4 regions of the Streptomyces sp. NPDC001890 genome follow, and region 3 is predicted to be linked to each of the others. Evidence: riboswitches for the same ligand, from Rfam matches in the RefSeq annotation. Region 3 holds a riboswitch; each other region holds the start of a gene.
What was found. A riboswitch is a leader RNA that binds a small molecule or an ion and turns the genes downstream of it on or off. The one in region 3 is predicted to bind cyclic di-AMP.
Positions count from the first base shown of each region.

Region 1 (7,608 bases), on a different contig from region 3:
ACCACCTCGGTGGAGCGCGACGCGTCCGGCCGGCTCTTCAACTCGCTGCGGGTGCGCCGCATCACGACGGAGCCGGAGATCGCGGCGGTCGTCGACGCGCTGGCACCGGACGGGCTGCACATCGAGCGCTGGCTGCCCAAGGCCACCCGGCACGGCCGGGCGACGGACCTGCGGGTCGTGGTGGTGGCCGGCCGGGCCACCCACGCCGTGGTGCGCACCAGCCGCTCCCCCATGACCAATCTTCACCTCGGCGGCGAGCGCGGAGATCTCGACGCCGTCCGCGCGGCCGTCGAGGCGGCGGGCGGCAGCTGGAGCGAGGCGCTGGCCGTGTGCGAACGGGCCGCGGCCTGCTTCCCGGACACCCTGTGCGTGGGAGTCGATCTGCTGCCCTCGGCCGGCTGGCGGCGCTTCGCCGTCGGCGAGGTCAACGCCTTCGGTGACCTGCTGCCGCGCCTGACCGGGCTTCCCGGCAGCGGCGCCGAGGGACTGGACACGTACGCGGCGCAGGTCGCCGCCGTACAGAACAGAGCAAGGAACCACCGTGCAACCGCCATCGCCTGACACCGCCCCCGCGTACGCCGGAGCCCCGGACATGAGCGGGATCGTGGGCAGCCACGATCTGCTGCTCGTCACTCTCGACACGCTGCGCTACGACGTGGCGGTGGAGCTCGCCGCCGAAGGACGCATTCCGCATCTGGCGCGTCATCTGCCAGGCGGTGTCTGGGAGAAGCGGCATGCGCCCGGCAGCTTCACCTACGCCTCCCACCAGGCGATCTTCGCGGGATTCCTGCCGACGCCGGCCGGCCCCGGACCGCACCCCCGGCTGTTCGCGGCACGTTTCGCGGGCAGCGAGTCCACCGCCTCGGGCACCTTCGTCTTCGACACGCCGGATCTGCTCTCCGGCCTCGCCGAGGAGGGCTACCGCACGGTGTGCATCGGCGGCGTCGGCTTCTTCAACCGGCAGCCGCCGCTCGGTTCCGTACTGCCGGACATGTTCCAGGAGAGCCACTGGGAGCCGGAGTTCGGCGTGGCGTCGCCCACCTCCTTCGAGGCCCAGGTGACCCGTGCCGAGCAGGTCGTCGCCGGGCTCCCGGCGGAGCAGCGGCTGTTCCTCTTCGTCAATGTGTCCGCCCTGCACCAGCCCAACTGGTTCCACCGGCCGGGGGCCACCCGCGAGGCGGGCGATTCCCGCGCCACCCACGCCGCCGCCCTGGAGTACGTCGACGCCCACATCGGCAGGCTCTTCGCCGCCGCGAGCAGCCGCCGCCGCTGTTTCGCCATCGTCTGCTCGGACCACGGCACGGCGTACGGGGACGACGGCTACACCGGGCACCGGCTCGGCCACGAGTCCGTCTGGACCGTTCCGTACGCGCACTTCTTCCTGGAACCGGGGGCCACCGCACCATGAGCCGCACCACGACCGCCGCGCCGGCCGTCCGGCCGTACCAGAGCTATGTGTACGCCTACCCGCACAAGACCGCCTACCGGCCGCTCGTCGGCCGGCCGGGGCTGCGCGAGCTGTGGGCCGCCGAGCGCAAGGACGCGCTCTCGCTCTATCTGCACATCCCGTTCTGCGAGGTCCGCTGCGGCTTCTGCAACCTGTTCACCCGGATCGGTGCTCCCGACGAGCTGACGACCCGGTACCTCGACGCGCTGGACCGGCAGGCGAGCGCGGTCCGGGACGCGCTGGGCGACGACGGTCCGGTGCGGTTCGCCGCCGCGGCGTTCGGCGGGGGAACGCCCACGTTCCTGACCGCGGCGGAGCTGGAGCGGCTCTGCGACATCGCGGAGAAGCGGATGGGCGCCGATCTGCGGTCCGTTCCGCTCTCGGTCGAGACGTCGCCGTCGACCGCGACGGCCGACCGGCTGGCCGTCCTCGCCGACCGCGGCACGACCAGGATCAGCATCGGGGTGCAGAGCTTCGTCGAGGCCGAGGCGCGGGCCGCCGTACGCCCGCAGCGCCGGGCCGAGGTGGAAGCGGCGCTGGACCGGATACGTGACGCCCGCATCCCGGTCCTCAACATCGACCTGATCTACGGCATCGACGGGCAGACCGAGGAGAGCTGGCGCGCCTCGCTGGACGCGGCGCTCGGCTGGCGGCCGGAGGAGCTGTACCTCTACCCGCTGTACGTGCGCCCCCTGACCGGACTGGGACGGCTCGGTGCCGGCGGCGAGGCCGCGGCGGACGCGGCCTGGGACGAGCAGCGGCTGCGGCTGTACCGCGCGGGCCGGGACCACCTCCTGGCCCATGGCTACGAGCAGGTGTCGATGCGGATGTTCCGCCGCGCCGACGCCCCGCGGACCGACGGGCCCGACGACTACGCCTGCCAGACCGACGGCATGATCGGCCTGGGGTGCGGCGCCCGTTCGTACACCACGCAGCTGCACTACTCCTTCGACTACGCGGTGGAGATGCGGGAGGTGCGGGCGATCATCGACGGCTACGCCGCCACCGAGGACTTCTCGCGCGCGGAGGTCGGGCGGTACGTCGACGGCGACGAGGCACGTCGGCGCCACCTGCTTCAGTCGGTGCTCCAGGCCGAGGGGCTGCCACTGGCCGACTACCGGGAGCGGTTCGGCACCTCGCCGGCCGACGACTTCCCGGCCGAGCTGGCCCGGTTCGAGGCGCGCGGCTGGCTCGACGCGTCGGCCGGGGCGTCCGGACGGCTGCGGCTCTCCCCCGAGGGCCTGGCCCACTCCGACGCGCTGGGACCGGAACTCTTCTCCCCCGGGGTACGCGCCGCGATGGCCGCGTACGAACTGAAGTGAGCACGCCGATGGACCTGACGATCCTCTACCGCGGGCCGCTCTCCTCGTGCGACTACGACTGTCCGTACTGCCCGTTCGCCAAGCGGCGCGACAGCCGGGAGCAGCTGCGCGCCGACCGGGCCGCGCTGGAGCGGTTCACGGCGTGGGCCGCGGCGCAGACCGGTGACCGGATCTCGGTCCTGTTCACGCCGTGGGGCGAGGGCCTGGTCCGTTCCTGGTACCGCCGTGCCCTGGTCGAGCTGGCGCAGCTGCCGCACATCCGCCGGGTCGCGATCCAGACCAACATCAGCAGCCGTACGGGGTGGCTGGCCGAGGCCGGCGCGGCGGGCCGCGAGAAGATCGCGCTGTGGTGCACGTACCACCCGGGGCAGACGCCGTACGAGCGGTTCCTCACCAAGTGCCGGGAGCTGTCCGCGCTCGGCATCCGGCACAGCGTCGGTGTGGTCGGGCTCGACGACCATCTCGACGAGGCGCGGCGGCTGCGCGCCGCGCTGCCGGACGAGGTCTATCTCTGGGTGAACGCGGCGGAGGGACACACCTACACGGACGAGGAGGCGGACCGCTGGACGGCCATCGACCCGCTCTTCGGATACAGCCGGCATCCGCACCGGTCGGCCGGGCTGCCCTGCCGGACCGGTGAGTCGGTCATCTCGGTGGACGGTGACGGCACTGTGCGCCGCTGTCATTTCGTACCGGCGGAGCTGGGCAATCTCTACGACGGGAGCTACCGGCGGGCGCTCGGTCCGCGCGCCTGTCCGCTGGCGGTCTGCGACTGCCACATCGGGTACGTGCACCTGGAGACGCTTCCGCTGTACGACGTCTTCGCGGGCGGTGTGCTGGAGCGGATCCCGGCGGCTGTGCTGCCGTCGCTCGCCGGACCGGCCTGAGGTTTCAGGCGGGTCGGGCGAGCGACGGCGCCACGGCCCCGGAGACCGTCAGAGCGGCAGGAGGTCGGGGCGCTTCGCTTCGACGTGGTCGCCGGAGGACTCGCCGCGCAGCCGCCGGCCGATCCATGGAACCAGGTACTCGCGCGCCCAGTGGATGTCGTCGCGCCGTACTTCGAGGGTGCCGCGCTGTGCCTGCGGGGGCCATTCCTGGTCGGGGTCGGCCGGTACGTCGATGCCGAGGACCTGGGCGGCGCGCAGCGCGACCCTGGTGTGTCCTTCGGGCGACAGGTGGAGCCGGTCGTCGTCCCAGGCGCGCCGGTCCTGGACGGACCGCAGCGACCACAGGTCCAGGACCGGGCAGTCGTAGCGGTCGGCGATGGCCCGCACATGGGCGGTGTAGGTGGCGATCTTGCCGCGCAGATGGCGCAGCACGGGAACGCCACGGGTGTCGAAGCCGGTGGTGACCATGACCGTGCCGACCGCCCCGGTCAGCTCGGCCACCGCGCGCTCGAAGCGCTCGGCCACGTCGTCGGGGTCGGTGCCCGGCCGGATGATGTCGTTGCCGCCCGCGCAGAAGCTCACCAGGTCGGGTGCGAGCTCCTTGGCGCGCGGCACCTGCTCCTCGACGATCTGGTCGAGGAGGCGTCCGCGTACGGCGAGATTGGCATACCTGAAATTCCCGTGCGCGGAACCTTCCGTTCCCGTCGCCGCGTCGGGGTCCGGGAGCTGGTCCGCGAGAAGTACCGCGAACCGGTCCGCCCAGCCGACGAAGGTCCCGTCCGGGCCGGGGTCGCCGACTCCCTCGGTGAAGCTGTCGCCAATCGCCGCGTACGACCCGATGACGCCCTGTCGATTGTTGACGCCACGTTGGTTTTTTCTCGAATCGTCTGCCACAAACGCTTATCCTGCACCGCCGAATGTGACCTACGCGACCGTAATAAAGGGTTGACGGGTGGTGAGATAGACCACCCGGTCAGTTTTTGGTAAAGGGGGAATAAGCAGAAGAGGCGGTGCGCCGCCGCGCACCGCCTCTTCCGTGTTGCTCAGGTCATGCTCTGTCGCTCAGCTGCCAGGCCGTTCGGCTCAGACGTAGATGCCGTGCGAGGCCAGGAAGGCGATCGGGTCGATGTCCGAGCCGTACGCCGGGCCCGTGCGGACCTCGAAGTGCAGGTGCGGGCCGGTGGAGTTGCCGGTGGAACCGGAGAGGCCGATCTGCTGGCCCACGGTCACGGTCTGACCCGCCGAGACGGAGAGCGAGGACAGGTGGCCGTACTGCGAGTAGTGGCCGTCGGCGTGCTTGACGACGACCTGGTTGCCGTACGCGCCGCCCCAGCCGGCGGTGACGACGGTTCCGGAGGTGATGGTCTTGACGCTGGTACCGGCGGCGACGGGGAAGTCGATTCCGCTGTGGCTGCCGCTGGACCAGTTGGAGCCGGAGGCGCGGTAGTTGGTGGTGTGGTTGCCGGGGACCGGGTGGACGTAACCGGAGCCGGTGCTCTGGGTGGCGGCCGGGGCGGAGGCCGGGGCCTTGGACTCCGGGGCGGCGGTGGAGGGCTTGGCCGGGGCGGCCTTCTCGACGGTCACCGAGGGCGCCTTCGACGGGAGGGCCGAGGCGGTGCCGGCGCCGGTGGGCGCGGTGTGGCCGGCGGCCTTGGCGCCGAGGGTCAGCTTCATGCCCGGGAAGATCAGACCGGGGTTCTCGCCGACGACCTCGCGGTTGTCCTGGTACAGCTTCTGCCAGCCGCCCTTGATCTGGTGCTCGGCGGCGATCTTCGACAGGTAGTCGCCGGAGACGACGGAGTACGTCGTGGTGGCGGCCTGCTTCTGCGCGGCCGGGGCGGCGTGCGCGACGGCGGCCGACTGCGGCGCGGCGGCCGGGGCGGCCTGGGCGCCGGTGGCACCGAGCAGCGGCAGTGCGACGACGGCGCCGCCGGCGCTCACCGCGGCGACGCCACGGGCGATGGTGCTGATCTTCGGACGACGGTGCTTACCCGATATGGGCATGGCGTGTTTCCTCTCCGGCGCCTGCGAGGTGAGCTGTCGGGTTCGGGCTGGAGATGCCCGGCCGCGCTGAGCGCGACTTCACCCCGAGCCGGCCGGATTTCTCCGGTCGGCGGCTTACCTGGTTCCCCCGCTCCTGCCACGCGATGAGTGGATGTGAATTCCGGACGGCGGCAGGATTAGGCGGTCCGACCGGATTGACGGTGACCGTAAGCGAGTCGGGACGACGAGAACAAGCCACGGGTTCCACACCGGAATCCACGCCCGGGAATTCGGCGCGGAATTCCGGTCACACTCCGTGGATTAAGGATCTTGGCTTTCCGCGCGGCGCACGGAATACCCGACCCTCCCGTCGCCACACACCGTCACGGATATGATCCCGCTCACGAGGCGCCCCCCATGTCCCTTATAAGCAGGCCATGTTCAGGCAAATCCCATCATTACGGACATATGCCGCCCATCATCCCCGGCGGAGCCTCAGCACCCGGGCGTCGAGATCACCCCGGAGTCCGGTGTGCAGCCCCTGGTGCAGCAGTGCCGAACCGTGGTGCACCTCCCCCGTGTCCAGGCAGGTGTACGTCGCCGAGGCGTCGAGCCCGCGCAGCCGCAGGACCGGGGGCCGCTCCCCGTACCGCTGCGCCTCCAGCCACATCAGGACCACGGCGTCGTCCCCGTGGACGTACTGGACCGCGCTCAGCGAGCCGCGCGGCTCACGCAGCCGGTACAGCGCGCCCTGCTGCACGACCGGCCGGATCTCCTTGTAGAGGTCCACCCAGGTCCGCGCCTCCGCCAGCTCCGCCTCGCTCCACCGGGTAAGGTCCCCGCCGACCCCGAGCACACCGGCCATCGCGCTCACGAAACGGAAGCGCAGCGAGCTGACCCTGCCGTTGAGCTGGTCGTTCGGGCTGTCGGTGACCCAGGCGGCCATCACCCGGGCCGGGTGGAGGTGGCCGAAGCCCTCCTGGATGGCGAGACGGTCGAGCGGGTCGGTGTTGTCGGAGGTCCACACCTGGTCCGTACGGGACAGGATCCCCAGGTCGATCCGGCCCCCGCCGCCCGAGCAGGATTCGAAGGCGACCGCGGGATGCGCGGCCCTGAGCCGGTCGATCAGTGCGTACAGGGCGTCCACATGCTCGATCCAGAGCTTCTGCGGGTACTCCTCGCCCGGCCAGCCCGCGTCGGTGAAGCAGCGGTTGAAATCCCATTTCACATAGTCGACGGGAGTTTCGGTGAGCAGTGTGTCCAGCTGTTCCCAGAGATATGCCTGCACATCGGGGCGGGCCAGATTGAGCACCAGCTGGTTGCGGTACTCCGTCCGCGCCCGCCCGGGGAAGTGCTGCACCCAGTCGGGATGCGCGCGATGGAGATCGCTGTCGGCATTGACCATTTCCGGCTCGACCCAGATACCGAACTGCATGCCGAGCCCGTGCACTTCGTCGGCGAGCGGCTTCAGCCCGCCGGGAAAACGGTCCGGATTCGGCGTCCAGTCGCCGAGCCCGGCCCGGTCGCTGGTCCGCTGCCCGAACCACGCGTCGTCCACGACGAACAGCTCGACGCCCATCGCGGCGGCCCGCTCGGCGAGGGCCCGCTGCTGGTCCAGCGAGATGTCGAAGCCCGTCGCCTCCCAGGAGTTGTAGAGCACCGGCCGCAGGTTCTCCGCGTCCGGGATCACATGGGCCAGCTGCCAGGCGTGCCAGGCGCGGCTCGTCCCGCCGAACCCCTGCCCGCTCCACAGACCGGCGAAGACGGGCGTGGTGTACGACTCCCCCGGCGCCAGCCGCAGCAGTCCGGAGTCGTCGTAGCCGGCGCCTCCGGTGATCTGTACGAGCCCGTCGGGCAGCCGCTGCACACAGATCCGCCACGACCCGGACCAGCCGAGCGCGCAGCCGTACACCTCGCCGTTCTCCTCGGTCGCGGCGCCGTCGGCGTCCAGCGCGACCCAGGGCAGGAA
Region 1 is NZ_JBIATE010000012.1:6,030-13,637, reverse strand. It holds gene ACFYY1_RS25780 (STM4014 family protein) at 1-561, shown strand, start outside; gene ACFYY1_RS25775 (STM4013/SEN3800 family hydrolase) at 593-1,408, shown strand; gene ACFYY1_RS25770 (STM4012 family radical SAM protein) at 1,405-2,769, shown strand; gene ACFYY1_RS25765 (STM4011 family radical SAM protein) at 2,778-3,656, shown strand; gene ACFYY1_RS25760 (SGNH/GDSL hydrolase family protein) at 3,705-4,550, opposite strand; gene ACFYY1_RS25755 (peptidoglycan DD-metalloendopeptidase family protein) at 4,740-5,660, opposite strand; cyclic di-AMP (ydaO/yuaA leader) riboswitch at 5,664-5,820, opposite strand; gene ACFYY1_RS25750 (alpha-galactosidase) at 6,118-7,608, opposite strand, start outside.
Region 1: linked by a shared signal. The riboswitch ahead of ACFYY1_RS25755 (peptidoglycan DD-metalloendopeptidase family protein) and the one ahead of ACFYY1_RS24480 (M23 family metallopeptidase) in region 3 are both predicted to bind cyclic di-AMP.

Region 2 (7,608 bases), on a different contig from region 3:
GTCGCGACCATCGGGACGCGGGCGGGGGTGCTCGTCATGCCGGAGGAGGAGCGGGAGGCACTGCTGGGCAGGATCCGCGCCTTCCTCGCAAGCCGGCCCGAGACCGCCCGCGGCGCGTTCACGCTCCCGATGCTGACCGGCGTGCTGCGCGTCCGGCGATTGTGAAGCGGACGGGGCCGATCGCCCCGGCATCAGTCGATCGGGCTCCGTAGCAGTTCCGCCACCTCCTCCGCGTCGGTCTCCCGCAGCTCCTCCCCGACCAGCAGCCACCTGGTGATGCCGACCGATTCGAGGAAGGCCAGGTCGTGACTGGCGATCAGGAGCGCGCCCTCGTAGGAGTCGAGCGCACCGGTCAGCTGCCGCACACTGGCGATGTCCAGGTTGTTGGTCGGCTCGTCCAGCATCAGCAGCTGCGGGGCCGGTGCGGCGAGCATCGTCGCCGCGAGGGCGGCACGGAAGCGTTCCCCGCCCGACAGCGTGCCCGCCGGCTGTTCCGCGCGCTTGCCCTGGAAGAGGAAGCGCGCGAGCTGGGCGCGGATGTGGTTGTCGGTGACCCCGGGCGCCATCCGGGCCACGTTCGCCGCGACGCTCAGTTCGTCGTCCAGCACATCGAGCCGCTGCGGCAGGAACCGCACCGGCACGAAGGTCCTGGCCTCGCCGGACAACGGGGGCAGCTCACCGGTGAGCGTGCGCAGCAGCGTCGTCTTACCGGCGCCGTTGCGGCCGACGAGCGCGACGCGCTCCGGTCCGCTCACCTGGAGGGCGCCCTCGCTCAGCCTGCCGAACCGGGGGCGCAGTTCGCTCAGGCGCAGCACGGTGCGCCCGGTGGGCACCGCCGTGTGCGGGAGGCTCACACGGATCTCGGCGTCGTCGCGGATCGCGTCGGCGGCCTCCTCCCGGCGTTCGCGCGCCTCGCTGAGGCGCTCCTCGTGGACGCCGCGAAGCCTGCCCGCCGACTCCTGCGCCGCTCGCTTCCGGCGGCCCGCCAGGATCTTCGGGAGGCCGCCCTCGGCCTCCGCCTTCCGGCCGTTCTTCTGGCGCCGCGCCAGCTTCACCCGGGTCTCCTCCAGTTCACGCTTCTGGCGGCGCACATCGGCCTCCGCGGCCCGCAACATCCGTCCTGCGGCCTCCTGTTCGGCGGCCACGGCCTCCTCGTACGCCGACCAGCAGCCGCCGTACCAGTTCACCGAACCGGTGCGCAGCTCGGCGATGCGGTCGACGCGCTCCAGCAGTTCCCGGTCGTGGCTGACCACGACGAGCACGCCCGAGCGCCAGGAGTCGACGGCTTCGTAGAGGCTGCGGCGCGCGAACGCGTCGAGGTTGTTGGTGGGTTCGTCCAGGAGCAGGACGTCGGGGCGCTCCAGCAGCAGTGCGGCCAGCCGGAGCAGAACGGTCTCCCCTCCGGACAACTGCCCCACGGTGCGGTCCAGTTCGATGCCGCCGAGGCCGAGCGATCCCAGTGTCGCCAGGGCCCGTTCCTCGATGTCCCAGTCGTCGCCGATCGTCTCGAAGTGCTTGTCGTCGACGTCCCCGGTCTCGATGGCGCGCAGCGCGTCGCGCCGCTCGGCGATGCCCAGGGCCCGGTCCACCCGCAGTGTGGTGTCGAGGGTGATGTCCTGCGGGAGGTGGGCGAGGGTACCGCCGACGCTCACCGATCCCTGGGACGGGCGCAGTCGACCGGTGAACAGCCGCAGCAGGGTGGACTTGCCCGCGCCGTTGGTGCCGACGAGCCCGACGCGCCCCCGGCCGATGCTGAGCGAGAGCCCGTCGAAGACGGTGGTGCCGTCCGGCCACCGGAAGGCCAGGGCCGAGCAGGTGAGGGAGGCGTGGGGGGTGGTGGGTGTCGCCATGGTGTTCCTCGCATTCGCAAGCGCAGTGAAGGGGGGCTTCGTATGCGAGCACCACGCGGCGACCGGGCAGCGGAAGGAGGTGCGGCGGTCCTGAAGATCGAGGGACGGCTCCTGCACCGAGGTCGCATCCACGCGGGGTCACGGGCAGCGCGAAGCACTGCTACGGCGTGACGGGCGTACGGGCGAAGCCGTACGGCGTGATGTTCGCGAACCTCAGATGCGCAACGTCCACCTCGATCGGAGACAACAGGACATCAAAACTGTAACGGCCGGGCGGAGGTGTGGCAATGTCACCCGGCCTCGGCGATCGCGGGGCGAAATGCCCGCTTTTGTGAATTCGTGGCGCGAGTCACGTTCGGCCCGTGGGGAGCCGTGCCCCGTGAATGGGTTCCCGTTCCGCACAAGGGGAGTGGGGTGTGCGGTGTGAGGTGGATTACCGAAATTCCCGTTAATCGATCTTGTGGGTGAATTGCATTCGGAAATTGGGGTCTTGTCCCATTCGGCTTTCCTCGCCTACGGTCACCGTCAATCCGGACGGAACGCCGAATCCTGCCGCCGTCCGGCAATCCGACCACTCATGTACGGCAGGAGCGGGGGACCCAGGTAAGCCGCCGGTCCGGAACCCGGAACGGCTCGGGGTGAAGCCGCGCTCGTGTGCGGCCAGGCATCTCCAGCCTGAACCCGACAGCTCACCTCGCAGGCGACGGAGAGGAATCCACCATGTCCGCAACGGGTACGTACCGTCGTCGCAAGTCCACCCCGCTGACCCGCGGTTTCATAGCCGTGGGCACGGGCGCCGCCGCCCTCCTGCTGCCGCTGCTCGGTGCCCACACCGCCTCGGCGGCTCCGGTGCAGTCCGCCGCCGCACCGGCCGCGCAGTCCGCGACGTACACCAACGATCTGGACGGCTGGATCAAGGAGTCGCTGGCCGTCATGGCCGAGCACAACATCCCGGGCAGCTACGACAGCATCCACCGCAACATCATGCGCGAGTCGTCCGGCAACCCCCGGGCCATCAACAACTGGGACTCGAACGCCGCCGCCGGGACGCCGTCCAAGGGCCTCCTCCAGATCATCGATCCGACGTTCCGGGCCTACCACGTGCCCGGGACCTCGATGGACAGCTACGACCCGGTCGCCAACATCACGGCCGCGTGCAACTACGCGGCCGCCAGGTACGGCTCCATCGACAACGTCTTCGGGGCGTACTGACGCACGCGACACCACCGCCGCACGGCCGGGGCTCCGCCCCCGGGGTCAGCCCGGCCCCGGGGGCGTCCAGTCGGCGTGGCGGAGGACCGCGCGGACGGTGACACGGGACGGCGCGAGACGCATCGCCGTATTGCGCAGCGCGACGGCCACCGGGTGGGAGAGCTGCTGACCCATCCGGCCGGCCTGCCGCGCGGCCCGTGCGACCGACTGGCTGCGGGGCCGGCGCTCCGCGTCGTAGCGGCCGAGTGCCGACTCGACGGTCGCTGCGCCGGACAGTGCGGCGGCCAGTGTCGCCGCGTCCTCCAGCGCCTGGCAGGCCCCCTGGCCGAGGTTCGGGGTCATGGCGTGCGCGGCATCGCCGAGCAGGGCCACCCGGCCCGCCACGTAGGAGGGAAGCGGGACGACCAGCTCGTGGACGTCATGGTGCAGGACGGCCTCGGGCCGGGTCGCCGCCAGCAGGGCGGGAATGGGGTCGTGCCAGCCGTCGAACCGGCGGCGGACCTCCGCCAGCGGGTCCGGGTGGCGCACGCCGGCGGGCGCGTTGAGCACCGCGTGCCACTCGGCCCGGCCGTCGGCGAAGGCGATGTGACCGAACTCGGCCCCCGGTCCCCAGGTCAGCTCGAAGTCGGTACGAAGGTCGACCGGTGACTCCGTGATGGCGCGCAGCACCGTCGACCCGCTGTGCGCCGCACCGGGGTGCCCCGGGAAGAGCAGGCCGCGCAACCGGCTGCTGATCCCGTCTGCGGCCACGACCAGGTCCGCCTCCAGCCGGGTGTCACCGGCGGCCAGCCGCACCCGCGAGGCGTCGGAGCGGTCGACGGACGTCACCTCGGACCCGATGACCAGGGACTCGGGGGGCAGGGCGGCGCGCAGCAACCGGTGCAGCTCGGCCCGGGGGATGCCCATGATCGGGGTCCCCAGCTCACGTTCCAGTGCCGCACCGTCCATGCGCGCCAGCAGGCGGCCGTCCGGGGTGCGGGTGCCACCGGTGTACTGCGGCCGCGCGGCCGCGCGCACCGCCGCGCCGACACCGAGGGCGTCCAGCGCGCGCATGCCGTTGGCGTGCAGGGAGATGCCCGCGCCCGCGTCGTCGAGGGTGCGGGCGCGTTCGACGACCGTCACCTCCCAGCCGATGAGCCGCAGCCCGATCGCGGCGGCCAGCCCGCCGATGCCGCCGCCGACCACCACCGCGCCGTTGCCCATGCCGGGTCCCCTCTCGTGCCCTGCCTCGACCTTCTACAGCTGTAGAAAGAGCGTACTACGTCGTCTCTACAGGTGTAGAAAGGGGTGATGACCACAGATCGACGGACCGTCCTGGCCGATGCCGCCATCCAGGTGCTGGCCGAGGAGGGGATGCGGGGCCTGACCCATCGGGCCGTGGACCGGGCGGCCGGCCTGCCGCCCGGCACCACCTCGGCGTACTACCGCACCCGTCAGGCCCTGCTCACCGCGCTCGTCAGGCGGCTCGTCGCGCACGACCAGGCGGAACTCCAGGCGGCCGGCGAGCGGGCGCCGGTGATGCGCGACGCCGGTGAACTGGTGGACGGGCTCGCCGGTTTCGTCGAGCGGCGGCTGACCGGAGCGGGGCGGCAGCGCTCGCTCGCCCGTTACGCGTGCGCGGTCGAGAGCGTGCGCCACCCGGAGCTGCGCGAGATTCTCGTGCCGCGGGAGAACGCGGCCCGTGACGCCGTGCGGGCGTTCCTGCGTGCGCGGGGGGTGGCCGACGCCGAGGGCCGCACGCTCACGCTGCTGGCCTGTGTGGACGGGCTGGTCTTCGACCGGCTGGTGGGCGGCGGGGAAGTACCGAGGGACGAGATCTCCGGCCTCGTCGCCACGGCCCTTCGTGGCCCCGGCTCACATGGGGGGCGTGACGGTGACGCCCCGGGGTGATGCCGGGCCGCGTCACTCCTGGGCGGGTTCCGCCGCCTGTCGCCGCGGTTCCCGGCGGGGCAGTACGGGAACGGTCGCCGCCTCCCCGTTCCGGACCGCCTGCACCGCCGCGTCGTGCAGGCGACGGCTGTCCTCCTCCGAACAGCACCGCACCGGACTGCCCGACATGGTGTACCAGTCGATCGCACCGCTGTACTGCACGGTGACCTGGGCCGAGTCATCCGCCCAGGTCGTGTGAACCGTCAGGTCCCCGGACAGCACACCGACCTCGTCCGTGAGCACGCCACCGCGTCCCGAGAACACACCGCAAGTCGTCCACGACGCCCAAGCCATGACTCCAGGCTGGCACCAGGGCGGCGGATGCGCGACCCGTGAGCTCCGCACTCCGGCCCCGGTCCGGCCGCCCCGCCCTTCCGGATGCTGGATATGGGGGAAACTTTCCACCGGGCCCGGCTGCGGTTCCCGCACCCGCCGATCCCCGTGCATTGACGCGTTGTTAGCGCCAAATCGTCGAATCAGCCCTTCGGGACGACGAATTCCGAAGGTTAACGCCTATTGACCTGCGGAACACGTCGGTATTGCATGTCGCGCTGGGAGCGACGAAACCACTCACCACGTCCTCGTCTGGAGGCGATACCGCTCCCGTGCTCAGACACCGCACCTGTCGATCGGAACCGCACGATGACCGAAACGCTCAGCGCTCCCCAGGCGCTCGCACCAGCGACCGGCCCCACTCCACAGAAGCTCAAGCGTTCCATCGGCGTCGTGGGCGGAACACTGCTCACGCTCTCCTGTGTGACGCCCGCCTCGACCCTCTTCGTGGTCGTACCGGACCTGTTCTCCAGCCTCGGCACGTACACCGCCCTCACCATCGCCATCGGCTCGCTGCTCTGCATCGCGGTCGCCTTCTGCTACTCGGAACTGGGCACGCTCATTCCGAGCGCCGGGGGCGAGTACGCCATGGTGTCGACGATGGCGGGGCGGCTCGCCGGGTGGCTCGTCTTCGTGCTCTCGCTGCTGGTCGTGATGATCGTGCCCCCGGTCATCGCCATGGGAACGGCCGACTACCTCGCTCCCCTCGTGCACATTCCGGCCTCCGTCGCGGGTGCCGGCGTCATGGTGCTCGCCACCCTCGCCGGTCTGCTGGACCTGCGTGCCAACGCGTGGATCACCGGCATCTTCCTGGTCCTCGAAGTGATCGCGGCGGCCGTCGTCGCCGTACTCGGCTTCGCGCACTCCGAGCGCGGTGCCTCGGCACTGGTGCACGGCTCGGTCGCCTCGTCGGGCGGCGGGAGTTCGACCGTCACCGCGATGATGGTGGTCTCCGGGCTCGCCATCGCGCTCTTCATCACCCAGGGCTTCTCCACGGCCGTCTACCTCTCGGAGGAGCTGGAGAACCCGCGGCGCAACGTGGCCCGCACCGTGCTCGCCACCCTCGCCATCTCCACGGCCGTCATCCTCGTCCCGGTCATCGCCATCACGCTGGGCGCCCCCGACCTGGCGGCACTGACCTCGGGCGACCTCAACACCATGGTCGCCGCCTGGTCCAACTCGGCCGTCGGGACCTTCGTCAGCCTCTGCGTCGCCCTCGCGATCATCAACGCGGGCATCGTGATGGTCATCCAGAACTCGCGGGTGCTGTTCGCCTCCGCCCGTGACAAGGCATGGCCCGAGCCGGTCAACAACGCCCTGTCCCGGCTCGGCCGGTTCGGCTCCCCGTGGGTCGCGACCCTGGTCGTCGGCGTTCCCGGTGCGGCGCTCTGCTTCGTCAACCTCGACACCCTGTACGGCGTCACCGGCGTCTCCGTCACCGCGATGTACCTGCTGGTCGCCGTCGCCGCGCTGCTCTGCCGCCGTGGCGCGCACCGCGAGGCGCCGGCCTGGCGCATGCCGCTGTGGCCCGCCGTCCCGGTCCTGCTGATCGCCGTGCTGGCGTACATCCTGACCCAGCAGGAGACCGAGTACCTGCTGTGGACCGGCGGGATCACGGCGGTCGCCACGCTCTACTGGGCGTTCTACCTGCGGCCCCGCAAGGACACCCGCTGGCTGGTCAGCATTCCGGAGGACGCGCGGTCCTGACCCGGACGTGTTCCGTGCCGTGCCCGGCCCGTCGGCGGAGACCATCCGCGGGCGCGCCGGGCACGCGTCCGTCCGGGCCGCCGCCGCGGGCCGGATCGCCCGACCGGGCGCGGTGACGGCCCGACGACGGGCGGATCCACCCCCGGCACCCGCACAGTGGGGTGAGGACAGGCCGTCGTCACCACACGGGGAGTCGGAGCGGGATGAGCGTGGCACGGGTCGGAGTCGTCGTACACCAGGGCCGTCCCGAGGCCGTCGTCGCGGCGGGCGTCGTGCGCGACTGGTGTGCCCGCGAAGGCATCCCCTGCACGGACATCGACGTGTGGCGCGAGGACGGGCACAGGCGCGGCGGGCGCGAGGAGGCCGATGTCGCGGGCAATCCCGATCTCATCGTGACGCTCGGCGGCGACGGGACGTTCCTGCGCGGCGCCCGGATCGCCGCCAAGAACGACGGTGCCGTCCTCGGGATCGACCTGGGACGCGTCGGTTTCCTCACCGAGGTCCCGGCCAAGGACGTGGTCCGGGCGCTCGACGCCGTCCACCGGGGCCGGGCGGCGGTCGAGGAGCGCATGACCCT
Region 2 is NZ_JBIATE010000013.1:189,907-197,514, forward strand. It holds gene ACFYY1_RS27555 (class I SAM-dependent methyltransferase) at 1-165, shown strand, start outside; gene ACFYY1_RS27560 (ABC-F family ATP-binding cassette domain-containing protein) at 192-1,850, opposite strand; cyclic di-AMP (ydaO/yuaA leader) riboswitch at 2,381-2,566, shown strand; gene ACFYY1_RS27565 (transglycosylase SLT domain-containing protein) at 2,571-3,062, shown strand; gene ACFYY1_RS27570 (FAD-dependent monooxygenase) at 3,108-4,265, opposite strand; gene ACFYY1_RS27575 (TetR/AcrR family transcriptional regulator) at 4,353-4,952, shown strand; gene ACFYY1_RS27580 (hypothetical protein) at 4,965-5,285, opposite strand; gene ACFYY1_RS27585 (APC family permease) at 5,634-7,031, shown strand; gene ACFYY1_RS27590 (NAD(+)/NADH kinase) at 7,235-7,608, shown strand, end outside.
Region 2: linked by a shared signal. The riboswitch ahead of ACFYY1_RS27565 (transglycosylase SLT domain-containing protein) and the one ahead of ACFYY1_RS24480 (M23 family metallopeptidase) in region 3 are both predicted to bind cyclic di-AMP.

Region 3 (7,608 bases):
GCTCGATCCGGTCGAAGCGGGTCAGCCGGCGCAGCGGGGTGTCCAGGATGTACTGCGTCTGGATCTCGCTCAGCGAGAAGTGCTCGACGAGCCGCTCCTTCGCCTGCGCCGAGTTGTCGCTGGACCGGATGATCCGGATGACCTCGTCGATGTCGATCAGCGCGACGAGCAGGCCCTCGACCAGATGCAGCCGGTCGCTGCGCTTGCCCCGGCGGAACTCGCTGCGCCGGCGCACCACGTCGAAGCGGTGGTCGAGATAGACCTCCAGGAGCTCCTTGAGCCCCAGCGTGAGCGGCTGTCCGTCGACCAGCGCCACATTGTTGATGCCGAAGGACTCCTCCATCGGCGTCAGCCTGTAGAGCTGCTCCAGCACCGCTTCCGGCACGAAGCCGTTCTTCACCTCGATGACCAGGCGCAGGCCGTGCTCGCGGTCGGTCAGGTCCTTCACGTCCGCGATGCCCTGGAGCTTCTTCGCCGAGACCAGGTCCTTGATCTTGGCGATCACCTTCTCCGGGCCGACGGTGAAGGGCAGTTCGGTGACGACCAGGCCCTTGCGGCGGGCCGTCACGTTCTCCACCGAGACGGTCGCCCGGATCTTGAACGTGCCGCGGCCGCGGGCGTACGCGTCCTTGATGCCGCCCAGGCCCACGATCCGGCCGCCGGTGGGCAGGTCGGGACCCGGCACGAACCGCATCAGGGTCTCCAGGTCCGCGCCCGGATGCTTGATCAGGTGCCGGGCGGCGGCGATGACCTCGCCCAGGTTGTGCGGCGGCATGTTGGTCGCCATGCCGACCGCGATCCCGGACGACCCGTTGACCAGGAGGTTCGGGTACGCGGCGGGGAGAACGGTCGGTTCCGTCTCCTGGCCGTCGTAATTCGACTGGAAAGCGACGGTGTCCTCGTCGATCGACTCCGTCATCAGTGACGTCGCGTCGGCCATCCGGCACTCGGTGTACCGCATGGCGGCCGGCGGGTCGTCGTTTCCGAGCGAGCCGAAGTTGCCGTGGCCGTCGACCAGGGGGAGCCGCATGGAGAACGGCTGCGCCAGACGGACCAGCGCGTCGTAGATCGACGCGTCCCCGTGCGGGTGCAACTTGCCCATGACCTCGCCGACGACGCGGGCGCACTTCACGAAGCCGCGATCGGGGCGCAGGCCCATCTCGTTCATCTGGTACACGATGCGGCGGTGCACCGGCTTCATGCCGTCGCGGGCGTCGGGCAGGGCCCGTGAGTAGATCACCGAGTACGCGTACTCAAGGAAGGAGCCCTGCATTTCGTCGACGACGTCGATGTCGAGGATCTTCTCCTCGAAGTCGTCCGGCGGCGGGGTCTTCGTGCTGCGGCGGGCCATCGCTGCTGCGACTCCTTCACGGATTCTGTTCGGGCAACCTCAGGTTCTGACGCGGACCATTGTGGACCGCCGCACTGACATCGCCGACCTCGACCCGTCCCAAGAGGCGTTCCGGGCCCCGGCCGAGGCGCTTTCGCGCCCCGCCACGCGGGGGATGCGCCCCTCTTTCATGCGAACTTCCGCGTTACGGGAACTTCGCCAGGGGTCCGTGCGCTTGCCTAAAGTGACAGGTCTCGCAGGAAATCCAGTATCGCGATCGAAGGGACGTACATGCCCATGGGTCACACGGCCACCGCTCAGGCCGGCTCCGGCGGCCTGACAGCGACCGAGCACCGCCTGGCCAACGGCCTGCGCGTGGTGCTCTCCGAGGACCATCTGACCCCGGTCGCCGCGGTCTGCCTCTGGTACGACGTCGGCTCGCGCCACGAGGTCAAGGGGCGCACGGGGCTGGCTCACCTCTTCGAGCACCTGATGTTCCAGGGCTCCGGCCAGGTCAAGGGGAACGGCCACTTCGAGCTGGTGCAGGGGGCCGGTGGCTCGCTCAACGGGACCACCAGCTTCGAGCGCACCAACTATTTCGAGACCATGCCCACGCACCAGCTGGAGCTGGCCCTGTGGCTCGAGGCCGACCGGATGGGCTCGCTGCTCGCCGCGCTCGACGAGGAGTCCATGGAGAACCAGCGCGACGTCGTCAAGAACGAGCGCCGCCAGCGCTACGACAACGTCCCGTACGGCACGGCGTTCGAGAAGCTGACGGCACTGGCCTACCCCGAGGGCCATCCCTACCACCACACCCCGATCGGCTCGATGGCCGACCTGGACGCCGCGACCCTGGAGGACGCGCGCACCTTCTTCCGTACGTACTACGCGCCCAACAACGCGGTGCTCTCGGTCGTCGGCGACATCGACCCCGAGCAGACCCTCGCCTGGATCGAGAAGTACTTCGGCTCCATCCCGTCCCACGACGGCAAGCAGCCGCCGCGCGACGGCACGCTCCCCGCGATCATCGGCGAGCAGCTGCGCGAGGAGGTGCGCGAGGAGGTCCCGGCGCGCGCGCTGATGGCCGCCTACCGGCTGCCGCACGACGGCACCCGCGAGTGCGACGCGGCGGACCTCGCGCTGACCGTGCTCGGCGGCGGCGAGTCGTCGCGGCTGCACAACCGCCTCGTGCGCCGTGACCGTACGGCCGTGGCGGCCGGGTTCGGCCTGCTGCGGCTGGCCGGTGCGCCCTCGCTGGGCTGGCTGGACGTCAAGATGTCCGGTGGCGTCGAGGTGCCGCAGGTCGAGGCCGCGGTCGACGAGGAGCTCGCCCGGTTCGCCGCCGAGGGCCCCACGCCCGAGGAAATGGAGCGCGCGCAGGCCCAGTTGGAGCGCGAATGGCTGGACCGCCTCGGCACGGTCGCCGGCCGCGCCGACGAACTGTGCCGGTTCGCCGTGCTGTTCGGCGACCCGCAGCTCGCCCTGACCGCCGTTCAGCGGGTGCTCGACGTCTCCGCGGAGGAGGTCCAGGCGGCCGCCAAGGCCCAGCTGCGCCCCGACAACCGCGCGGTGCTGGTCTACGAGCCGATCGAACCGGCCGAGCCCGCGGACGCGGCGGACACCGACGAGACCGACGCGGCCGACGCCGACGACACCGACGCGCACGAGGGGGCGGACCAGTGACCGACGCTGCCGCGACTGGAGTTTCGATGCAGTACCACCCGCAGCCGGCCCCCGGCACCGCCCGCCCCTGGGCCTTCCCCGCGCCCGAGCGCGGCGCCCTGCCCAACGGCCTCACGGTGCTGCGCTGCCACCGCCCCGGCCAGCAGGTCGTGGCGGTCGAGATCTTCCTCGACGCCCCGCTGGACGCCGAGCCCGAGGGCCTCGACGGCGTGGCCACGATCATGTCGCGGGCGCTGAACGAGGGCACCGACAAGCACAGCGCCGAGGAGTTCGCCGCCGAGCTGGAGCGCTGCGGCGCCACCCTCGACGCGCACGCCGACCACCCCGGTGTCCGGGTCTCCCTGGAGGTCCCGGCCTCCCGGCTGGCCAAGGCCCTCGCGCTGGTCGCCGAGGCGCTGCGGGCGCCCGCCTTCGCCGAGAGCGAGATCGAGCGGCTGGTGCGCAACCGGCTCGACGAGATCCCGCACGAGCAGGCCAACCCGGCCCGGCGCGCCGCCAAGCAGCTGTCCAAGGAGCTCTTCCCGGCCGAGGCGCGGATGTCGCGCCCGCGCCAGGGCACCGAGGAGACGGTGGAGCGGATCGACTCGGCCGCCGTGCGTGCCTTCTTCGACGCCCACGTCCGGCCGTCCACGGCGACCGCCGTGGTCGTCGGTGACCTCACCGGCATCGACCTGGACGCCCTGCTCGCCGACACCCTCGGCGACTGGTCGGGGGACACCGCGGCCCCGCGCCCCGCCCCGCCGATCACCGCGGACGACACCGGGCGGGTGGTGATCGTCGACCGTCCGGGCGCGGTGCAGACGCAGCTGCTGATCGGCCGGATCGGCGCCGACCGGCACGACAGCGTGTGGCCGGCCCAGGTGCTCGGCACGTACTGCCTGGGCGGCACCCTCACCTCCCGTCTCGACCGGGTGCTGCGCGAGGAGAAGGGCTACACCTACGGCGTACGGGCCTTCGCCCAGGTGTTGCGGTCCTCGGCTCCGGACTCCGCCTCGGGGGCGACCGGCGCCGCGATGCTCGCCATCAGCGGTTCGGTGGACACGGAGTCCACCGAACCGGCGCTCAAGGACCTGTGGACCGTGCTGCGGACCCTGGCGGCCGAGGGGCTGACCGACGAGGAGCGCGAGACGGCCGTGCAGAACCTCGTGGGTGTGGCGCCCCTGAAGTTCGAGACGGCGGCCTCCGTCGCGGGCACCCTCGCCGACCAGGTCGAGCAGCACCTGCCCGACGACTTCCAGGCGCAGCTGTACGCCCGGCTCGCGGAGACCGGCACGGTCGAGGCGACCGCGGCGGTCGTCAACGCCTTCCCGGGTGACCGGCTGGTCACGATCCTCGTCGGCGACGCGGCACGGATCGAGGAGCCCGTCCGGGAGCTGGGCATCGGAGAGGTGTCGGTGGTCACCGGCTGACGAGAGGCCCGGCGGGCGCCGGGCGGGGCCGGTCATCAGCCCCGCCGCACCCCCACCCTCGGCATGTCGATATCGCCAGATATCGGGACAGAAGGAAGGCCCTTGCGAGTGCGATCTCGCCAGGGTCTTCCTTTTTGTCCGTTATGGGGGGAGGTTGCCTGTCTGCCCTGTGGGATGCGCTACAAAACGGCCTGTCCGTTTGGTGAATGAAAGTGACCCCGCTTAGCGTCGGCTCGACTGTCCGTCACTCGTATGCCGCATCCGTGACGTACCGGACAGTCATCGCCGAGTCCCCGTCAGGCGCGAGCCTGGGGAGCCGGGGACCCACGCAGTCCCTGGGGTGAATCGGATGCCTGAGCCCGCACGGGCCGGGGCGTCCGTAGGAGACCTTCCTGCTCCGAACCCGTCAGCTAACCCGGTAGGCGAGAAGGAAGGAAAGGACCAGCCACTCCATGGCGTTCACCCGTGCCACCGGGAAGCACCGTGCCCCGAGCCGACTGACGCGCCGCAGCGCGAAGGCCGTCGGCGTCGCGGCTCTGGCCACCACCGGCGTCATCGGCGGCCTGGCCGCTCCCGCCTTCGCAGCGGACTCCGACGCCCCCTCCGCGAGCGAGACCGGTCTCAGCCAGGTCATCGCCATCGACAAGACCCTCGCCGACCGGATCGACGCCCAGGCCGACGCCCAGCAGCACCAGGCCGACGCCGCGGCGAAGGCGAAGGCCGAGGCCCACCGCAAGGCCGAGGCCGAGAAGAAGGCCGAGGCGAAGGCGAAGGCCAAGGCCAAGGCCGAAGCGAAGCGCGCCGCCGAGGCCCGCGCCGAGAAGGCGCGCGCCGCCCGGTCCGCCGAACGCACCCGCCTGGGCGCCTTCCGGCTTCCGGTCGCCGGTTCGTACGTCAGCACCGGCTACAAGTCCAGCGGCTCGCTCTGGTCCTCCGGCAGCCACTCCGGCATCGACTTCCACGCCGCCTCCGGCAGTTCCGTCGTCGCCGTCGGCGCCGGCACCGTCGTCGAGGCCGGCTGGGGCGGCGCGTACGGCAACAACATCGTGCTCCGGATGACGGACGGCACGTACACGCAGTACGGCCACCTCTCCTCGATCGGCGTCTCCGTCGGCCAGAGCGTCGGCGCGGGCCAGCAGATCGGCCTCTCCGGCTCGACCGGCAACTCGACCGGACCGCACCTCCACTTCGAGGCCCGGACGACCCCGTCGTACGGCTCCGACATGGACCCGGTCGCGTACCTGCGCGCCCACGGCGTCGACGTCTGACCGACGCCCACGCACCACCTCGTCCGAAGGCCCCGGCGGCATGCCGGGGCCTTCGGCATTTCAGCCGCCCGCCCGCGGGGGACGACCGCCCGCCCGGTCACCCCGTGGCCAAAAGATATTCATGAATTTTCGCCCGGCATCGGAAATGCGGCCGCATTGCAATAGAGTCGCACAACAGGCGTCGGCCGGCCGCGATTTGCGGGTGATTGAGGCGGAGGTTCGGACATGCGCATTCCGGCGCATTCGGTATGCACGGCAATCCGTGACGACATCGTCTCCGGTGTCTTCGAACGCGGCAGCCGTCTCACGGAGGAGTTGCTGGCCCGCCGTTACGGGGTCTCCCGCGTCCCGGTGCGCGAGGCGCTGCGCACCCTGGAGTCCGAGGGTTTCGTGGTCACCCGCCGGCACGCGGGCGCCTGCGTCGCCGAGCCCACCGAACGGGAGGCGGCCGACCTCCTGGAGGTCCGCACGCTGCTGGAGCCACTGGGTGCCGCCCGCGCCGCGCAACGCCGCACCGAGGCTCACCTCAAGGTGCTCCGCGGCCTCGTGCGGCTCGGCCAGGACCGGGCCCGGCGCGGCGAGGGCGAGGACCTGCGCGCGCTGGGCGGCTGGTTCCACGAGACGCTGGCGCAGGCCTCCGGCAGCCCCGGCCTGATCGCGCTGCTCACGCAGCTGCGGCACAAGATCGCCTGGATGTACGCGGTCGAGCAGCCCGTCGGCCCGGTGGACTCCTGGGCCGAGCGCGGGGCCATCGTGGACGCGGTGGCGCGCGGCGACGCGGAACGGGCCAGGGCGCTGGCCGCGCACCACGCGGAGCGGGCCGCGGCCACGCACCGGCTGCGACGACGGCCCGCCGCTCCCGGCGCAGACCGGGTGAGGACCACGCAACATTCCGTAAACACCGCAGGCGTCCGGGATTAACAATTACGCCGTATACAAAGAGAAGTCGTCGCGATACAAGGAGAAGTCATCGCGCGGGATGTCGCCGGACCGGGTCGAATTCCGTGCCGCCTGAATTCCGTGTGCCCATGCTCCGCCTGCCCGCATTGCGTTCATCTGAATTCTCGTCGGACGGTCCGCTCCGGAAAGCATTGGACGGTCGACTCCGGAAGGCGCCGGACGGTCCGCGCCGGAAACAAAAGCACCGGACGGTCCGCGCCGGAAAACAGAAAGAGCCGCGACCCCTGGTTCAGGGTGCCGCGGCTCTCTCGCCGAACGTGTTTCAGACGGTCTCCGGGAGCTCCTCGAGCCCCTCGGCGACGAGCTTCGCCAGGCGGTCCAGGGCCGCTTCGGAGTTGTCGGCCTCGGATGCGAGCACGATCTCCTCGCCACCCTGCGCGCCGAGCCCGAGGACCGCGAGCATGGAGGCGGCGTTCACCGGGTTGCCGTCGGCCTTGGCGATCGTCATGGGAACGCCGGAAGCCGTGGCGGCGCGGACGAAGATGGAAGCGGGGCGGGCGTGCAGGCCCTCGGCCCAACCGACGTTGACGCGGCGCTCAGCCATGGTTCTGCCCTTCACGAATCAACAGTTGTCTAGACCAGTCTCTCACGCGGTGCGCAGTGCTCCGGCCGACCCCGGGAGCAGCCCGCAACGCCCGCGACCTTGCCGATCGGCCCTCCCAGACTGCCCCGGCCCCGGGACCTACGCGACCGCTGACAGAGCCGTACGCTTTGCCCATGCAGCCCGCGCCCGAGCAGAGTCCGCATCACGCTTATCCCGACCACTGGGAAGCGGACGTGGTGCTCCGCGACGGAGGCACCGCGCGCATCAGGCCCATCACCACGGACGACGCCGAACGGCTGGTCAGCTTCTACGAGCAGGTCTCCGACGAGTCGAAGTACTACCGGTTCTTCGCCCCGTACCCGCGGCTGTCCGACCGGGACGTGCACCGCTTCACCCATCACGACTACGTCGACC
Region 3 is NZ_JBIATE010000010.1:214,312-221,919, reverse strand. It holds gene ACFYY1_RS24495 (DNA topoisomerase (ATP-hydrolyzing) subunit A) at 1-1,351, opposite strand, end outside; gene ACFYY1_RS24490 (M16 family metallopeptidase) at 1,622-3,013, shown strand; gene ACFYY1_RS24485 (M16 family metallopeptidase) at 3,040-4,422, shown strand; cyclic di-AMP (ydaO/yuaA leader) riboswitch at 4,696-4,861, shown strand; gene ACFYY1_RS24480 (M23 family metallopeptidase) at 4,875-5,690, shown strand; gene ACFYY1_RS24475 (GntR family transcriptional regulator) at 5,916-6,611, shown strand; gene ACFYY1_RS24470 (HPr family phosphocarrier protein) at 6,913-7,194, opposite strand; gene ACFYY1_RS24465 (GNAT family N-acetyltransferase) at 7,368-7,608, shown strand, end outside.

Region 4 (7,608 bases), on a different contig from region 3:
ACCGCGACGAACTGCGCGAGGAACTCGGCGACGTGCTCCTCCAGGTCGTCTTCCACGCCAGGATCGCCGAGGAGGACGAGCAGGAGCCGTTCTCCGTCGACGACGTGGCCGCGACCCTCGTCGAGAAGCTGATCCACCGCCACCCGCACGTCTTCGGCGACGAGAGCGCCGAGACCCCGGAGGACGTCCACGCGCACTGGCTGCGCACCAAGGCCATCGAGAAGCAGCGCGACTCGGTCACCGACGGCGTCCCGCTCGGCCAGCCCGGCCTGGCGCTGGCCGCGAAGCTGGCCGGCCGGGTCCGTACCGCGAAGCTCGACGTGCCGCTCCCCACCGGCGACGGCATCGGCTACGAGCTCCTCGCCCTCGCCGTACGCGCCGAGCGGGACGGCATCGACCCCGAGGCCGCCCTGCGGGCCGCGGGCCGCGCCTACCGGGACGCCATCAGGGCGGCGGAGGGCCACGCGTAGCGCCGGGCAACGGGAACCGCCGGCGGAGGGCCACGAGTGACGCCGGAGGGCGGGGGACGACCACCAGGGGCGGCGGATAACGTCGGGGGGTGAACCACAGCCCCGCCGACAGCCCCGCGGATCAGCCCGCCGACAGTCCCTCCGATGCGTCCGCCGCCTGCCCCGCCGGTGGGGCGGACGGCGGCCCCGAACTCTTCACCTGGGAGTTCGCCACCGACCCGTACCCGGCCTACGCCTGGCTGCGCGAGCACAGCCCCGTGCACCGGACCGCGCTGCCCAGCGGCGTCGAGGCGTGGCTCGTGACCAGGTACGCGGACGCGCGGCAGGCGCTCGCCGACACCCGGCTCTCCAAGAACCCGGCGCACCACGCCGAGCCGGCGCACGCCAAGGGGAAGACGGGCATCCCGGGCGAGCGCAAGGCGGAGCTGATGACGCATCTGCTGAACATCGACCCGCCGGACCACACCCGGCTGCGCCGCCTCGTGTCCAAGGCGTTCACCCCGCGCCGGGTCGCCGAGTTCGCACCGCGCGTACAGGAACTGACGGACCGCCTCATCGACCGCTTCATCGCGGAGGGGAAGGCGGACCTCATCCACGACTTCGCCTTCCCGCTCCCCATCTACGCGATCTGCGACCTGCTCGGTGTCCCGCGCGAGGACCAGGACGACTTCCGGGACTGGGCGGGCATGATGATCCGCCACGGCGGCGGCCCGCGCGGCGGGGTGGCCAGGTCGGTGAAGAAGATGCGCGGCTACCTCGCCGAGCTGATCCACCGCAAGCGGGAGAACCCCGGGGACGATCTGATCTCCGGGCTGATCCGGGCCAGCGACCACGGCGAGCACCTCACCGAGAACGAGGCCGCGGCCATGGCCTTCATCCTGCTCTTCGCCGGATTCGAGACCACGGTCAATCTCATCGGCAACGGGGTCTACGCCCTGCTGCGCAATCCCGCGCAGCGCGAACGGCTCCAGCTCTCCCTCGACGCGGGGGAGAGCGGGCTGCTGGAGACCGGCATCGAGGAGCTGCTGCGGTACGACGGCCCGGTGGAACTGGCCACCTGGCGGTTCGCCACCGAACCGCTGACGCTCGGCGGACAGGACATCGCGGCCGGGGACCCGGTACTCGTGGTGCTCGCCGCGGCCGACCGCGACCCGGAGCGCTTCGAGGACCCCGACACGCTCGACCTCGCCCGGCGTGACAATCAGCACCTCGGATACGGGCACGGCATCCACTACTGCCTGGGCGCGCCGCTCGCCCGACTGGAGGGACAGACCGCGCTCGCCACGCTCCTGAACCGCCTTCCGGACCTGCGGCTTGCGGTGGAACCTACCGATTTGCGGTGGCGCGGCGGGCTCATCATGCGCGGACTCCGCACGCTTCCCGTGGAGTTCACCCCGGGGTCCGCCCACGCTGAAAGTGACACACCGTCAACTCTGTGACTTTCACGTGATCTGTGCTGCATCGACTTGTGACTCCCGTTCGAACCCGGCTAGGTTCACCGTTCGACTCACCAGTCACACGTCAGCTACCCGGAAGGCAACCCCATGGGCTCCGCGAACGGCAAACACCGTCGCCCCCGTCAGGCACCCGCCATCGTCGTCGCCGCGGGCGTGACCGGATCGGCCATCGCCATCCCGCTGCTCGGCGCGTCCGGTGCCCACGCGGCCGACGCCACGACCTGGGACCGGGTGGCCGAGTGCGAGAGCGGCGGCGCATGGAGCGCCGACTTCCAGAACGGCTACTACGGCGGCCTCCAGTTCTCGCAGGAGACCTGGAAGGCGTACGGCGGTGAGTCGTACGCGGAGCGCGCCGACCTCGCCAGCCGCGCGCAGCAGATAGAGGTGGCCGAGAAGGTGCTGGACGACCGGGGCCCGCGCGCCTGGCCCAGCTGCGCGGTCATCTCCGGCCTGGCCGTGGACGGGACGCTGCCGGGGGTGGACCCGGGCTCGGTGCCCGCCGAGGACCCGGCCGGGAACGGGAAGCCGGCTGACGACGCGTCGGCGGACCCGTCCGGCGACGCCACGCCGTCCGGGAGTGCCTCGGACGGTACGGACGGCTCGGACGCCGTCGACGGCGCGGACGGCTCGGAGGGGTCCGGCAAGCCGTCGGGGAAGACCAAGTCGTCCCCGAAGCCCTCGGCCTCGACCACCCCGTCCCCCGAGGCGCCCGCCTCGCCCGACGCGGCCGGCGGCCAGGGCGGCAAGCACCGCGGCGCGCCGGCCGCCGAGAAGGGCGGCACCGCGGACGCCGACGGCCGCGAGTCGGGCCGTCACGCCTCGCGCGGCGGCAAGGACGCGCGCGACACGCCCGACCCGGCCGCCGACGGCACGTACACCGTCCGCGCCGGCGACAACCTCTGGTCGATTGCTGACGCACAGAAGGTTCCCGGCGGCTGGCCCGCGCTCTACGAGGCCAACAAGGCCGCCGTCGGCGCCGACCCGGACCTCATCCTCGCTGGCCAGAGCCTCGATCTCGATGTGAAGGCCAAGTGAGGGAAGTCTGATAATCGACTAAAAGCGCCCCTAAAACTGGGCTAGTTCAGGGACCTATGTCCGCTTATGCGTAAGTGAGACATGGGTCTCTTTGCGTCAACTGGCGTGTCGCGTCCGGGGACCCCTTCCGCATCGTGCCCCACCTGCGGAAACAACAGTTCTTCAGATGCAAGTAAGGGCTGATTGTCCGATGTGTCCATCTTTGAAAGTGGGGGTTGCGTATGTTTACGGTCGGAACCGCTCGCACCGCGGGCCCCGTCGACCGTCACGCCGAATCCTGCCGTCGGTCGAAGGGAACAGACGCGTAAAGCGCCGTAGGCAGGAGCGGGGGACCCAGGTAAGCGCCGGGCCCGATCGTCGAAAGACGCATCAGGACCGGCTTGGGGTGAAGTCGCGTGCTAGGACGTGCGACCGGGCAACTCACTTGGCCCGAACCCGACAGCTCACCTCGTAGGCGTCGGTGAGGAGAAGTTCCATGCTGCTTTCCAGCAAGGGCAAGCACCGCCGCCCGTCCAAGGCCGTCCGCATCGCCACGCTCGCCGGTGTCGCCGGTGCCGCAGTCGCCGTGCCCCTGATGGGCGCGACCGGCGCCTCCGCCGCCTCCGTCGCCACCTGGGACGCCGTCGCCCAGTGCGAGTCCGGTGGCAACTGGTCCATCAACACCGGCAACGGCTACTACGGCGGTCTGCAGTTCTCGCAGTCCAGCTGGGCCGCCGCCGGCGGTACGCAGTACGCTCCCCGCGCCGACCTGGCCACCAAGGCCCAGCAGATCGCCACCGCCGAGCGGCTCCTCGACATGCAGGGCCCCGGTGCCTGGGGCTGTGCCGGTGCCGGCAACCTGACCAACGACGGCGTCGACCCGGGCGTCGACACCGGCTCCTCGAACTCCTCCTCCAACTCCACCGCGAGCTCCGGCGCCTCCGAGCAGCAGAGCGCCCCGGCCGCCCCGAAGCAGCAGGCCGCGCCGAAGCCGGCCGAGCGCACCGAGGCCCCCGCCGCCTCCCGCTCGGACCGCACCACCGCCCCGCAGGCCGAGTCGAAGAAGACCGTCACCACGCCGACCGGCGAGAAGGTCAAGAAGGGCGACGGCGAGTACAAGGTCGTCTCCGGCGACTCGCTGAGCAAGATCGCCGCCGACCACAAGGTCAAGGGCGGCTGGCAGAAGCTGTTCGAGCTGAACAAGGACATCGTCAAGAACGCCGACCTGATCTACCCGGGTCAGCAGCTTCACCTGACGAAGTAGTCGCGGCTCGCTCCTCCCCGAGTACCACCCCGGCCCGGCGCGCATTCCCCCGTATGCGCCCGGCCGGGGTGCTGCCGTTCGTGCACGGGAGAGCGCCGGACCGTTCAACTGTTGTAGTTACTGACCAGTAAATATCTGACTGTTTGTCCGGGAATCTGTGCTCTCGGGTCCTTTTTCGTCCCAGGGGCCGGGCGGTCGGCCGACTGACCGGGCCGGGCCGGTTAGGCTCTTGGCGCAAGGCCAAAGCGACCCTGCACAACCAGCGTCATATCCCAGAAGGAGATGCCTCGTGCCGTCCATCGACGTCGTCGTAGCCCGGGAAATCCTCGACTCCCGCGGAAACCCCACGGTCGAGGTAGAGGTCGGCCTCGACGACGGCAGCACGGGCCGTGCTGCCGTTCCGTCCGGCGCCTCCACCGGTGCGTTCGAGGCCATTGAGCTTCGCGACGGTGACCCCAACCGCTACCAGGGCAAGGGCGTCGAGAAGGCCGTCCTCGCCGTGATCGAGCAGATCGGCCCGGAGCTCGTCGGCTACGACGCCACCGAGCAGCGCCTGATCGACCAGGCGATGTTCGACCTGGACGCCACCGAGAACAAGGGCTCGCTCGGCGCCAACGCCATCCTCGGCGTCTCGCTGGCCGTCGCCCACGCCGCGTCCGAGGCCTCGGACCTGCCGCTCTTCCGCTACCTCGGCGGCCCGAACGCGCACCTGCTGCCCGTTCCGATGATGAACATCCTCAACGGCGGTTCGCACGCCGACTCCAACGTGGACATCCAGGAGTTCATGATCGCGCCGATCGGCGCGGAGTCCTTCTCCGAGGCGCTGCGCTGGGGTGCCGAGGTCTACCACACGCTGAAGAAGGTCCTGAAGACCAAGGGCCTGTCGACCGGTCTCGGCGACGAGGGCGGCTTCGCGCCGAACCTGGAGTCGAACCGCGCCGCCCTCGACCTCATCATCGAGGCCATCAAGGAAGCCGGCTACGCACCGGGCAAGGACATCGCGCTCGCGCTCGACGTCGCCGCGTCCGAGTTCTACAAGGACGGCAAGTACGAGTTCGAGGGCAAGGCCCGCTCGGCCGCCGAGATGACCGAGTACTACGAGGAGCTCGTCTCCGCGTACCCGCTGGTCTCCATCGAGGACCCGCTGTACGAGGACGACTGGGCCGGCTGGAAGGTCATCACCGACAAGCTCGGCGCCAAGGTGCAGATCGTCGGCGACGACCTCTTCGTCACCAACCCGGAGCGCCTGGCCCGCGGCATCGAGGAGGGCTCCGCCAACGCCCTGCTCGTCAAGGTCAACCAGATCGGCTCGCTGACCGAGACCCTGGACGCCGTCGAGCTGGCCCAGCGCAACGGCTTCAAGTGCATGATGTCCCACCGCTCCGGCGAGACCGAGGACGTCACCATCGCCGACCTCGCGGTCGCGGTGAACTGCGGCCAGATCAAGACCGGCGCCCCGGCCCGCTCGGACCGTGTCGCCAAGTACAACCAGCTGCTGCGCATCGAGGAGATCCTCGATGACGCCGCGGTGTACGCGGGCCGCTCGGCGTTCCCGCGGTTCAAGGGCTGATCATCCCTTCGGCCCGCCGGGGGCCGAAGGTCATGGCCTCCGTCCGTCCCCGCACTCGGTCCCGTACCGTGTGCGGGGACGGACGTGCGTAGTGGGGAGGCGGAGACATGGCCGCGAAGGACCGGGACCGGTTCTCCACCGCGACCCGGCTGCGACTGCTCGGCGAGCAGACCGCGGCCCGCGTCTACCGGTCCCAGAACCGCCGCCAGGCCCGCCGCTCACGGCTCACCGGCCGGGCGGCCTTCCTCGCGCTCGTCGTCTGCTCGCTGGTGGTCGCGCTCGCGTACCCGATGCGGCAGTACGTCTCGCAGCGGGACGAGATCGCCGACCAGGAGCGCCTCGCGCAGGAGGCCAGGGCCCGTACCGAGGAGCTGCGCGACGAGAAGGCGCGCCTCCAGGACGACGCGTACATCCGGCAGCTGGCCCGTACGCACCTGCACTACCTTCTTCCCGGGGAGACCGGTTACACCGTGATCGACCCCGACGCGGTCAAGGAGCGCGAGGGCAGGACGGACGAGTCCGGCCGGCCGTGGCACTCCAACCTCTGGGACGGCGTGGACAGCGCCGACCGCGACTGACTTTCCTCATCCATCTGCAGAACCGCAGTTCGAGCAGCCCGATCAGAACCTAGGCAGGCATGGAAACGCCCCCTCCCCAGACCGAGTCCACCGCGCCCACCGAGGCGGACATCGCCGCGTTCCAGCAGCAGCTGGGCCGTCCGCCGCGCGGTCTGCGCGCGATCGCGCACCGCTGCCCGTGCGGCAACCCGGACGTGGTCGAGACGCAGCCCCGGCTGGAGGACGGTACGCCGTTCCCGACGACGTACTACCTGACGTGCCCGCGTGCCGCGTCCGCGATCGGCACGCTGGAGGCGAACGGGGTCATGAAGGAGATGACCGAGCGCCTCGGTACGGACCCCGAGCTGGCCGCCGCGTACCGGGCCGCGCACGAGGACTACATCGCGCGGCGCGACGCGATCGAGGTGCTGGAGGGCTTTCCGAGCGCGGGTGGCATGCCGGACCGGGTGAAGTGCCTGCACGTCCTGGTGGGGCACTCGCTGGCCGCGGGTCCCGGGGTGAATCCGCTCGGCGACGAGGCCATCGCGATGCTGCCGGAGTGGTGGCGCAAGGGGCCGTGCGTTTCGCCGTGCGGCGCGCCGGACGAGGACTGACCGTTCGTCCCCCGGGGGCTCTGCCCCCGGACCCCCGCTCCTCGAACGCCGGAGGGGCCGAGTTGCTCCCCCCGGGTTCCGGAGGGGCTTGAACTGGGAGTGCTTCATGACTCGCGTGGCCGCCATCGACTGCGGTACCAACTCCATCCGTCTGCTCGTCGCCGACGCCGATCCGTCCACCGGTGAGCTCGTCGAGCTCGACCGGCGGATGGAGATCGTCCGGCTCGGGCAGGGCGTCGACCGTACCGGCCGGCTCGCCCCCGAGGCGCTGGAGCGGACGTTCGCGGCCTGCCGGCAGTACGCGACGGTGATCAAGGAGCACGGGGCGCAGCGGATCCGCTTCGTGGCCACCTCCGCCTCCCGCGACGCGGAGAACCGGGACGACTTCGTCCGCGGGGTGCTGGACATCCTGGGCGTCGAGCCCGAGGTGATCAGCGGTGACCAGGAGGCGGAGTTCTCCTTCACCGGAGCCACCAAGGAGCTCGCGGGCCGCGACCACCTCGCCAAGCCGTATCTCGTCGTGGACATCGGCGGCGGCTCCACCGAGTTCGTCGTCGGCGACGACCACGTACGGGCCGCGCGCTCCGTGGACATCGGCTGCGTACGGATGACCGAGCGGCACCTGGTGCACGACGGTGTCGTCACCGACCCGCCGACCGACG
Region 4 is NZ_JBIATE010000004.1:85,527-93,134, reverse strand. It holds gene ACFYY1_RS14970 (nucleoside triphosphate pyrophosphohydrolase) at 1-470, shown strand, start outside; gene ACFYY1_RS14965 (cytochrome P450) at 560-1,909, shown strand; gene ACFYY1_RS14960 (transglycosylase family protein) at 2,015-2,962, shown strand; cyclic di-AMP (ydaO/yuaA leader) riboswitch at 3,263-3,434, shown strand; gene ACFYY1_RS14955 (transglycosylase family protein) at 3,438-4,205, shown strand; gene eno (phosphopyruvate hydratase) at 4,495-5,775, shown strand; gene ACFYY1_RS14945 (septum formation initiator family protein) at 5,883-6,353, shown strand; gene ACFYY1_RS14940 (DUF501 domain-containing protein) at 6,413-6,946, shown strand; gene ACFYY1_RS14935 (exopolyphosphatase) at 7,053-7,608, shown strand, end outside.
Region 4: linked by a shared signal. The riboswitch ahead of ACFYY1_RS14955 (transglycosylase family protein) and the one ahead of ACFYY1_RS24480 (M23 family metallopeptidase) in region 3 are both predicted to bind cyclic di-AMP.